Linked DNA regions of Pseudonocardia sp. HH130630-07. The protein of the gene in region 2 interacts with the protein of the main gene of each other region in a pairwise test. Links are inferred from orthologs where the notes say so. Each region holds a gene or a part of one and is shown on either strand. Other genes may lie near its edges.

Region 1 (4,266 bases), 2.1 Mb from region 2 along the record:
CGCACTCCCCCGTGCCGACCGAGGACGCCGACTCGTCGGCCGCGGCGTTCAGCGCCGCGGCGGCCTGCTCCGCGGTCAGCACGAAACCGGTCTCGGTGTCGTCGAGGGCCGCACCGAAGACGACGCCGACCACGCGGCCGTCCGGGGTGATCATCGGCCCGCCGGAGTTCCCGGAACGGACCACGGCGCGCACGGTGTAGACGTCGCGCACGACGCTGCCCTGCTCGTAGATGTCCGGCCCGCGCAGCCGGATCCGCTCCCGGACCTTGCCCGGCGTGACGGTGTACGGGCCGTCCAGCGGGTAGCCGAGGATGATCACGTCGTCCCCGACGCCGGTCGGCTCCGGGCTGAACTGCAGCGGCTCCTCCTCCAGCGCCGGCACGTCCAGGACGGCCACGTCGACCTGCGGGTCGTAGTAGACGACCTCGGCGTCGAGCTGGCGGGTACGGCCGCGCGAGGTGGTGACCTCCACGCTCGTGCTCGACGTGCCGGCGACGACGTGGGCGTTGGTCATGACCCGCTGCGGCGCGACGACGAAGCCGGTCCCCTCCAGCGCACGGCGGCAGGCCGTGGCCCGGCCGCGCACCTTGAGCACCCGGTCGCGGACCTCGTTGACCACCGGGTTCTGCACCAGACCGGCGTCCGGCGGGCCGATCGCGGCGACCGGGGTGCGCGAGAACGGGCTCACGACGTCGGGGAACCCGGAGTCGTCCAGGATCTGGCGCAGCTCGGCCGGCAGCTGGCGGGCGGCGTCCGGCATCGCGCCGTCGACGGCGGCCAGCACCCGGGAGTCGCGCAGCCCGCTGGTGAGCGTCGCGAAGCTGGTGGACGACAGCGGCAGCGCGATCAGCCAGGCCGCGATCACCACGGCGACCGCCTGGACCCCGGCCCCGAGCGTGGAGTCGACCTTGAGCGTGCCCTCGCCGCGGATCCGGTCCCGGATGTGCCGGCCGAGGTAGACCCCGGTGGCCTCGCCGAGCGCGACGAGCAGCACCACCGCCCCGATCCCGAGCAGCACCTTCGCCTGCTGGGACTCCACCTGGGCGGCCAGCAGCGGCGCGAGCCGCAGCCCCAGGATGGCCCCGGTCAGCACCCCGAGGAAGGAGAGCAGAGCGACCGCCACCCCGTGCCGCCATCCGGACGCCGCCGCCAGCAGCGCCAGGAGGACGACGACCACGTCGACCCAGCTGATGCTCACCGGCCCACCTCGTCACGACGATCGACGGGGTCGGTCACGCGTTCTCCTCGCAGTTCGTCCGGGCACGGCTCCCCGTGCCCGGGCCGGGCGCTCGCCGCCCATGCCTCGTCGAGTCCCTCGACCCGTTCCTCGTCCCACGGACGTTCCCAGCCGGCCCGCCGGAGCAGGGCGGACAGCAGGCCCCCGGTGAATCCCCAGACCAGCAGCCCCGACGTGCGGAACGCGGGGCCGACGTACCCGCGCGGCCCGCGGACCGAGATCCGGTTCGCCGGGTCGGCCAGCTCGGCCACCGGGACCCGCAGCACCCTGGCCACCTCGGCCGGGTCCACGACGTCCACCGGAACGGGGCGGGCCCAGTGCGCGAGTACCGGGGTCACCAGCGCGCCGGTCGGCGGGACGAGGAGTTCGGGCAGCAGGCACAGCGGCACCACGCCCGCCGGGTCGAGCCCGGTCTCCTCGCGGGCCTCGCGCACCGCGGCGTCGACGGGCCCGGTGTCCCCGGGGTCCACCCGGCCGCCGGGGAAGGCCACCTGGCCGGCGTGCGACCGCAGGGTCGCGGCCCGTTCGGTGAGCAGCACGTCCGGGCCGCGGTCGCCGTCGGCGAACAGCATCAGGACGGCGGCCCGCCGCCCGTCGCCGCGGCCGGCCGCCGGATCGCGCCGGCTGCCGAACCAGGCCGCGTCGAGCCCGCGGACCCCCTCGACCAGCGGGACCAGCGAGGGCGGTGCGGCCCCCGGGTCCGGCTCCGGCACGGCGCGGCCGGTCACCGCAGGCGCTCCACCGCGGCCGCCACCTCGTCGGCGGTACGGAACGGGATCGGCGGATCGACCGTGGCCGGCGTGCCGTCGGCCCGGACGACGGAGGTGAACGGCAGCACCGGCGGCGCGTCGAGGGCCGCCCGCAGCTCGCCGCGCGGGTCGGTCACGGCCGGCAGCCGGATCCCCAGCCGCTGCACCAGGCGCAGCGCCGCGACCGGGTCGTCCTGGACGTCGACGGTCAGTACCGGGACCGAGCCGGGGCGCGCGGCGTACTCGGCGAGCGCCGGGAGCTCCTCGCGGCACGGCACGCACCAGGAGGCCCAGAAGTTGACCAGCACCGGACGCCCGGCGACCGCGGCGCCGACGTCGATCGACCCGTCCGCGCCCAGGCACGGGACGGTGATCCCGGCCAGCGGCCCGGCCGCGGGCGCGCCGGTCGGGGCCGGGCAGGGCTGCAGGCGGGCCCCGGAGCGGGCGACGGCGAGCGCGGCGGGATCGGCGGTGGCCGGGTCGGACTCCTGCCGGGCCGCGGCGGGCGGCGCGCCCTGGGCCGAGGGGCCGGAGGGTGCGGGCCAGAGCGCCCACACCGCGACGGCGACGAGCACGACGACGACCACGGTCGAGACGATCTCGGACCGGGTGGCGCCGCTCCGGCTCACCGGCCGCCCTCGTCGATTCCGGCCAGCGCCAGGAGGTGGTCCCGCTCCGGGCCCTTGACCAGGGCCGCAGCCTCGGCGGGCTCGGTCGGACCGAGCCCGAAGGACGGGCAGTCCGCCGCCAGGAGGCAGACCCCGCAGGCCGGCTTGCGGGAGTGGCAGACGCGCCGGCCGTGGAAGATCACGTGGTGGGAGATGATCGTCTGGTCCCGGCGCGGGACGAGCGCGGCCACGGCGTGCTCGACCTTCACCGGGTCCTCCTCGGTGGTCCAGCCCCACCGGCGGACCAGGCGCCCGAAGTGGGTGTCGACCGTGATGCCGGGGACGTCGAACGCGTTGCCCAGGATGACGTTCGCGGTCTTCCGCCCGATGCCGGGCAGACGCACCAGGTCCTCGAGGTTCGCGGGCAGCTCGCCACCGTGCCGCTCGACGACCGCGGCCCCCAGACCCGCCAGCGAGTTCGCCTTGTTGCGGTAGAAGCCGGTGGACCGGATCAGCTCCTCCAGCTCGGTCCGCTCGGCGGCCGCGTAGTCCGCCGCCGTGGGGTACCGGGCGAAGAGCGCCGGGGTGACCTGGTTGACCCGCTCGTCGGTGCACTGGGCGGACAGGATGGTGGCCACCGCGAGGTCCAGCGGCGTGGTGAAGTCCAGTTCGCAGTGCGCGTGCGGGTAACACTCGGCCAGCGCGCGCAGGATCCGGTTGACCCGCCGCGATCGCCCGATCGGGTTCTCCCCGGCGGTGATCCGCGCGGCGAGACCGGCCGCGGCGCGCCGGGTGGGCCGCCGGACGGAAGTGCTCACGTCACCGAGCGTACGGGTGGCCCCCGACAGCCGTGTCACCGTGTGGCGCGCCCCGGCCACCCCTCGCGTACTCATGGAGCTTCGGCCCGGCCACACGAGGCCGAAGCTCCATGAGTGCACCGGTGGCGGGGGCGCTGCGGCCGGATCGGGGCTGCGTCGAGCGGCCGTCCGGCGGCGCCGAACGCCGCCGGACGGAGCAGACGATCACGAAACGATCACGAAACACCCGGATCGGTTACCCCCGGAGGGTGCGGGTGCGAACCCGTAGGAGAGGATCGGAGGTGCCATGACTGCCTGGTTGAGCGTCCTCGTTCCGCTTCTCGTGATGTTCTTCGCGCTCGGCATGGAGCGTGTGGAGTCCCGCCTGCGGGAGTCCACGGTGCGCCAGGACGAGCTCGACGAGATGCTCGAGCAGCCCCGACCGGACGAGGTGCGTGCCCTGTTCCGCTCCGGCAGCAGCCGGGCACTGGAGCTGTTCCGGTTGCGGAACCGGCGGCGCAGGACCACCCGGCGTAGTCAGGTTCCGTCGGCCTGACCCGGTTGACGCGATCGAATCGGGGCTCCACGAGAGCGTCCGAAGAACGAAACAGGCCCGATCGGACGAGCGCCGATCGGGCCAGTGGTGCGCACGTGTGTGGCGAAGGCCTCTACACTGGCGCGCCGACGACCCGCCGTGACGATCACGGCCGGTGAACGAGGAGTTGCAGTGGACGAGGTTCTGATCCGGGCCGGGATCTTCCAGGGTGTGGAGCCCCAGGCCGCCGAGGCGCTGGCCGAGGCGCTGGAGACGGTCGAGTTCTCCCGTGGGCAGGTCATCTTCTCCGAGGGCGAGCCCGGTGACCGCCTCTACATCG
Region 2 (6,395 bases):
GCGCAGCACGGCGTCGACGACGAGGGACTCCAGCCGGGCGTCCCAGGCCCCGCGGGACTCGGCGGCCCCGGCGTAGACGGTCGCGGCGGCGAACGCGATCTCCCGGCCGAACCGCAGCACGGCCTCGGTCAGCTCGTGCCGTTCGGTGGCGTCCACGGCGAGCGGGGGCAGGTGCTCCTCGAAGACGTCGGCGGCGATCCGCACCAGCTCGACGGTCTGGCGCAGGCTGATCCGGCGGGCCAGGTCCCGGGGAGCGATCCGGAACGCCTCCGCGGTGAGCGGGGTGGTGCGTTCCGGCTCGCGCAGCCAGGACACGAAGTTCGCCACCCCGGTCTGGGTGACCAGGGCGACCCCGGAGCGCTGGTCGGCGGGCAACCGGGCGAACCACGGACGGCGCCGCTCCATCTCCGCCAGGCACGCACCGGCCAGCGGTGCGGAGGCGAGTTCGAGGCGGCGCAGCGTCGAGTCCGCTACCGGGTGCCGGTGCACATGGGGCAGCATGGCACGACGATGTCCGACGACTCCGACAGCCACTCCCGTCCCGGCTCCCGGGTCACGGTGCAGCGGGCGCAGGACCGGTTCCGCACCGCGACCGGGTGGCTCGACTCCCGGCACAGCTTCTCCGCGGGCGCGCACTACGACCCCGCCAACACCCATTTCGGGCTGCTCCTGCTGCACAACGAGGACCGGGTGTCGGCCGGGCTCGGCTACGACGAGCACCCGCACCGCGACACCGAGATCCTCACCTGGGTGCTGGAGGGGGAGCTGGAGCACCGCGACTCCGGCAGCGGCCGGGTCGAGCGGGTCGGGCCGGGCACGGTGCAGCGCCTCGGTGCCGGGTCGGGCGTGCGGCACTCCGAGCACGCCACCGCGGCCGCCGGGGTGCGGTTCGTGCAGATGTGGGTGGTGCCCGACGCCCCGGGCGGAGCTCCCGAGTACGAGCTGCGGGACGCGCCGGCCGGACCCGGCGCGGTCGTCCTGGCGTCCGGGCTGGCCCGGCACCGGGACGAGCGGCTACTGCCGCTGCGGCAGTCCGACGCGGCGCTGACGATCGCGCGACTGGCACCGGGGGACACGATCGATCTGCCCGCGGCCCCGTACGTGCACGCCTTCGCCGCCCGCGGCACGCTCGATGTCGAGGCGGCCCCCGGCCTGGACACCGGCGACGCCCTGCGCGTGGTCGGCGACGGCGGCCGCCGCTGCACCGCAGGCCCGCAGGGTGCGGAGATCCTCCTGTGGGAGATGCACACCGCCCTCGGCCGCACCTGACCGCTCCTCGGCCCCTCGCCCTCGCCTCTTCGCACTCATGGAGCTTCAGCCTCGTATGGCGAGGCTGAAGCTCCATGAGTGCAACGAAGAGGACCGGAGTGCAGCGCCTACAGCGGGGTGACGCCGCTGGCCTGCGGGCCCTTCTGACCCTGCTCGATGTCGAACGCCACGCGCTGGCCCTCGTCGAGCGACTTGTAGCCGCTCGTCTGGATCGCCGAGTAGTGCACGAACACGTCCGCACCACCACCGTCGGGAGCGAGGAAGCCGTAGCCCTTCTCGCCGTTGAACCACTTGACGGTGCCCTCTGCCATACCTGCTCCCTCGCTCATCGGCCCGCGACACCTCGTCGGCGGGACCGCCGGCCAGCCGCGCACACGGTCCACGCGCTGGTCGCGACGGCGAGTCGCACCGACGAGTGATCGCCACGGCCGCCGTCGACCGGAGCGTATCGTGATCTGCGCCGCTCGGGGAGGGTCGAAACCGAGGCGAGACATACCGAGACATGCCGGGACGTGCCACGGCCCGCCGCCCCGGGCGGGACGGCGGGCCGTGGCACGTACGGGGTGGCTCAGGCGGCTCCGCCGTCGCCGATCTGCGGACCTGCGGCCCGCGGGTCGTCGATCTTGTAGCCGGCCGCGGCCTCGGCCGCGGTCTCGCTCTTGACCTGGCCCTGCCCGGCCAGCGCGGTCAGCGCGCCGACCACGATGGACTCGGCGTCGACGGCGAAGTGCCGCCGCACCGCCGGGCGGGTGTCGGACAGCCCGAACCCGTCGGTGCCCAGCGACAGGAACGGCGCCGGGGACCACTGGCGGATCTGGTCCGGCACGGCCCGCATCCAGTCCGAGACGGCGACGACCGGCGCGTCGGCGTGCTCGCCCTCGCCCAGCTTCGTCGTCACGTACGGGACGACCGGAGTCTCACCCGGCTTGAGCAGGTTCGTGTGCTCGGCGTCGACGCCGTCGCGGCGCAGCTCGCCCCACGAGGTGACCGACCAGACCTCGGCCCGGACGTCCCACTCGTCGGCCAGCATCTGCCGGGCCTGCAGCGCCCACGGCACCGAGACACCCGACGACAGCAGCCGCACGACCGGACCGTTGCCCTCCGGAGCCTGCTCGATGCGGTGCAGGCCGCGCAGGATGCCGTCGGTGTCGACGCCCTCGGGCTCCTTCGGGTGGACGTAGGGCTCGTTGTAGACGGTCAGGTAGTAGATGACGTTCTCGGCGTCCTCACCGACCATCCGGCGCAGGCCGTCCTGCATGATGTGCGCGATCTCGTAGGAGAACGCCGGGTCGTAGGCGACGATCGCCGGGTTGGTCGCGGCCAGCAGCAGCGAGTGGCCGTCGTTGTGCTGCAGCCCCTCGCCGGTCAGCGTGGTGCGCCCGGCGGTGGCGCCGACCAGGAAGCCGCGGGCCATCTGGTCCGAGGCGGCCCAGATCGAGTCGCCGGTCCGCTGGAAGCCGAACATCGAGTAGAAGACGTAGACCGGGATCATCGGCTCGTCGTGCGTGGCGTACGACGTGCCCGCCGCGGTGAACGACCCGACCGACCCGGCCTCGTTGATGCCCTCGTGCAGGATCTGGCCCTGCTCGGACTCCTTGTAGGCGAGCATCAGGTCGGCGTCGACCGAGGTGTAGTTCTGCCCGTTCGGGTTGTAGATCTTCTGGCTCGGGAACATCGAGTCCATGCCGAAGGTCCGGGCCTCGTCCGGGATGATCGGCACGAACCGGCCGCCGATCTCCTTGTCCTTGATCAGCTCGCGGAGCAGCCGGACGAACGCCATCGTCGTGGCGACCTCCTGCTTGCCCGAGCCCTTCTTGGCGACGTCGTAGACCTTGTCGCCGGGCAGCACCAGCGCCTTGCTCGTGGTCCGGCGCGACGGCAGCGCCCCGCCGAGCTGACGGCGGCGGTCCCGCAGGTAGCGGATCGCCTCGTCGTTCTCGCCGGGGTGGTAGTACGGCGGCAGGTACGGGTCGGCCTCGAGCTGCTTGTCGCTGATCGGGATGCGCTGCTCGTCGCGGAACTGCTTGAGGTCGTCGAGCGTCAGCTTCTTCATCTGGTGGGTGGCGTTGCGGCCCGCGAAGTGCGTGCCCAGGCCGTAGCCCTTGATGGTCTTGGCCAGGATGACGGTCGGCTGGCCGTGGTGCGCGGTCGCCGCGGCGTAGGCGGCGTGCACCTTGCGGTAGTCGTGGCCGCCGCGCTTGAGGTTCCAGATCTCGGCGTCGCTCATCGGCTCGACGAGGGACTTGGTCCGCGGGTCGCGGCCGAAGAAGTGGTCGCGGACGTACGCGCCGTCGTTGGCCTTGTAGGTCTGGTAGTCGCCGTCCGGCGTGCTGTTCATCAGGTTGATCAGGGCGCCGTCGCGGTCGCCGTGCAGCAGCGAGTCCCACTCGCGGCCCCACACGACCTTGATCACGTTCCAGCCGGCGCCCCGGAAGAACGCCTCCAGCTCCTGGATGATCTTGCCGTTGCCGCGGACCGGCCCGTCGAGCCGCTGCAGGTTGCAGTTCACGACGAACGTGAGGTTGTCGAGGCCCTCGTTCGCCGCGACGTGGATCATGCCGCGGGACTCCGGCTCGTCCATCTCGCCGTCGCCGAGGAACGCCCAGACGTGCTGGTCACGGGTGTCGGAGAAGCCGCGGTCGCCCAGGTACCGGTTGAACCGGGCCTGCATGATCGCGTTCATCGGGCCGATGCCCATCGAGACCGTGGGGAACTCCCAGAAGTCCGGCATGAGGCGCGGGTGCGGGTAGGACGGCAGCCCGCCGCCCGGACCGGCGTGGCTCAGTTCCTGGCGGAAGCCGTCGAGACGGTCCTCCGACAGCCGGCCCTCGAGGAACGCGCGGGCGTAGATGCCGGGGGAGGCGTGCCCCTGGATGTAGATCTGGTCACCACCACCCGGGTGGTCCTTGCCACGGAAGAAGTGGTTGAACCCGACCTCGTAGAGCGTCGCCGACGAGGCGTAGGACGAGATGTGCCCGCCGACACCGATGCCCGGCCGCTGCGCGCGGTGCACGGTCATCGCCGCGTTCCAGCGCAGCCAGCGCCGGTAGGTCCGCTCGACGTCCTCGTCACCCGGGAACCAGGGCTCCTGGTCGGTCGGGATCGTGTTGACGTAGTCGGTGGTGGTGAGCGACGGCACACCGACGTGCTTCTCACGGGCGCGCTGCAGCATCGTCAGCATCAGGTAGCGGGCGCGCTGCTGGCCGGCGTTGTCGAGGACCGCGTCGAAGGACTCCAGCCACTCGGCGGTCTCCTCCGGGTCGATGTCCGGCAGGTGGGAGGCCAGCCCGCCCCGGATGACGTTGACACGACGCGGCTCCCCGCTGTCGCTACCGGCCCTGCTGCTCTGCGCGGTCAAGGGTTCTCCCTGCCTGGTCAAGTCGGTGGCCGGAGTACCCGGCCCTGTCGTCCTCACGTTCTGGTGTGCGGCCGGAGCCCCCGGATCGGCGGGGCGCAGGACGCGGTGCTGCCAGCCGGATCGAGCGGACGTGGCGGACCCTGGCGTCCATGGTGCCCGTTCCGGCGTGGGCCCGAAACTCGCGTCGACGAGGGACGATCGGTAACGGGGCGTTCCGGCGAGGATAGGTACTACTCGGACGTAAGTGAACGGACGGTGGGGTGACCTGGTTCTCCCGCCCGGTGGTGGCGCCGACGGGTGCGGGCGCTTGCGCACGGTGACGCCCGCGTGTTCGGATGCCGCATCCGATTTCGCGTGAGGGGTGGCGCCTGCCCGCGGAACCGAAGACGATGGACTGCGTGAGCAGCGTGAAAGGGGAACGAGTGGTGACCGCGGCTGATGCCGGTGCGTCCGACATCGCGGGGAAGCTCGGCGTCGAGTCGGGCATGATCGTCCAGGAGCTGGGATACGACACCGACGTCGACGACCAGGTCAGACAGGCCGTCGAGGACACGATCGGTGAGGAACTGCTGGACGAGGACGCCCAGGAGGTCATCGACGTCGTCCTCCTGTGGTTCCGCGATGGCGACGGAGACCTGGTCGACACCCTGGTCGACGCCCGTACCCCACTCGCCGACGACGGCGTGGTCTGGGTACTGACCCCGAAGACCGGCAGGGACGGGCACCTCCAGCCGTCCGAGATCGCGGAGGCGGCACCGACCGCCGGCCTGTCACAGACGTCGAACGCGACGATCGGTGACGACTGGGTCGGGTCGAAGCTCGTCCCGCCGAAGCAGGGAAAGGGCAAGCGCTGAACGCCGTGACCGTCGGTGCCACGGCCCCGACCTTCGCCCTGCCCGACCAGAACCGGTCCGAGGTCACCCTGGAGTCCGTACTCGGGTCGGGGCGCAGCGCCCTGCTCGTGTTCTACCCGTTCGCGTTCTCCGGGCTCTGCGGTGGCGAGCTCACCGCGGTCCAGGAGTCGATCGACGGGTTCCAGAACTCCTCGACCCAGGTCCTGGCGATCTCGTGCGATCCGACGTACTCGTTGGGTGCCTGGGCCGAGGCCTCGGGGTACACGTTCCCGTTGCTGTCGGACTTCTGGCCGCACGGTGAGGTGGCGTCGGCGTACGGGGTCCTCGAGCCGGCGAAGGGGATGGCCGTGCGCGGCACGTTCCTGGTCCGGCCGGACGGGATCGTGTCGTTCGCCGAGGTGAACAGCCCCGGGGAGCCGCGGGACCAGGACGGATGGCGCCGGGCGATCGACGCTCTGTGACACCTTTCGACGGGCCCGGGCTCCGGCCCGGGTTCTCGGGCGCGTAGCTCAGCGGGAGAGCACTCGGTTTACACCCGAGCGGTCGCAGGTTCGAACCCTGCCGCGCCCACCCTGACGTCGCCTAGGGCGTGTCTCCCAGATAGGCGGAGCGGGGTGCGCGATGCTTGATCGGTGCCGCGTACCGCTGTCCTGACTGATGTCCAGTGGGCCCGTCTGGCGCCGCTGTTGCCCTCCTCCGAGGGTCGTCGCGGGCGCCCGTTCCGCGATGACCGCCGGGTGATCGAGGGGATCATCTACCGGTATCGGTGCGGGCTTCCCTGGCGCGACGTCCCAGCCGAGTTCGGGCCGTGGCAGACGTTGTGGAAGCGGCACCGCCGCTACAGCGGCGACGGCACCTGGGACCACATCCTGGCTGCTCTTCTGGTCGAGGCCGACGCCGCCGAGGTGCTCGGG

The links. The genes of interacting proteins can lie anywhere in the genome.
Region 1: the proteins of aceE (region 2) and nth interact in binary tests that used the Escherichia coli proteins (3 or more experiments, as listed by UniProt). The link is inferred for Pseudonocardia sp. HH130630-07 from one-to-one orthologs.

What each region holds. Positions count from the first base shown.
Region 1 is NZ_CP013854.1:2,463,413-2,467,678, forward strand. The notes cover bases 1,513-4,266. They hold nth (endonuclease III), read right to left. Parts: upstream 3,413-4,266; coding sequence 2,612-3,412; downstream 1,513-2,611. Other genes in these bases: AFB00_RS11955 (NUDIX hydrolase), read right to left, coding at 1,513-1,965; AFB00_RS11960 (TlpA family protein disulfide reductase), read right to left, coding at 1,962-2,615; AFB00_RS11970 (hypothetical protein), read left to right, coding at 3,699-3,947; AFB00_RS11975 (Crp/Fnr family transcriptional regulator), read left to right, coding at 4,119-4,266. Outside these bases: AFB00_RS11950 (MarP family serine protease), read right to left, coding at 1-1,192; more of AFB00_RS11955, read right to left, coding at 1,195-1,512. UniProt on the Escherichia coli protein: DNA repair enzyme that has both DNA N-glycosylase activity and AP-lyase activity. The DNA N-glycosylase activity releases various damaged pyrimidines from DNA by cleaving the N-glycosidic bond, leaving an AP (apurinic/apyrimidinic) site.
Region 2 is NZ_CP013854.1:4,566,923-4,573,317, forward strand. The notes cover bases 1,638-5,007. They hold aceE (pyruvate dehydrogenase (acetyl-transferring), homodimeric type), read right to left. Parts: upstream 4,628-5,007; coding sequence 1,838-4,627; downstream 1,638-1,837. Also shown: AFB00_RS21645 (PucR family transcriptional regulator), read right to left, coding at 1-501; AFB00_RS21650 (pirin family protein), read left to right, coding at 511-1,269; AFB00_RS21655 (cold-shock protein), read right to left, coding at 1,377-1,580; AFB00_RS21665 (DUF3052 domain-containing protein), read left to right, coding at 5,050-5,481; AFB00_RS21670 (peroxiredoxin), read left to right, coding at 5,487-5,942. UniProt on the Escherichia coli protein: Component of the pyruvate dehydrogenase (PDH) complex, that catalyzes the overall conversion of pyruvate to acetyl-CoA and CO(2).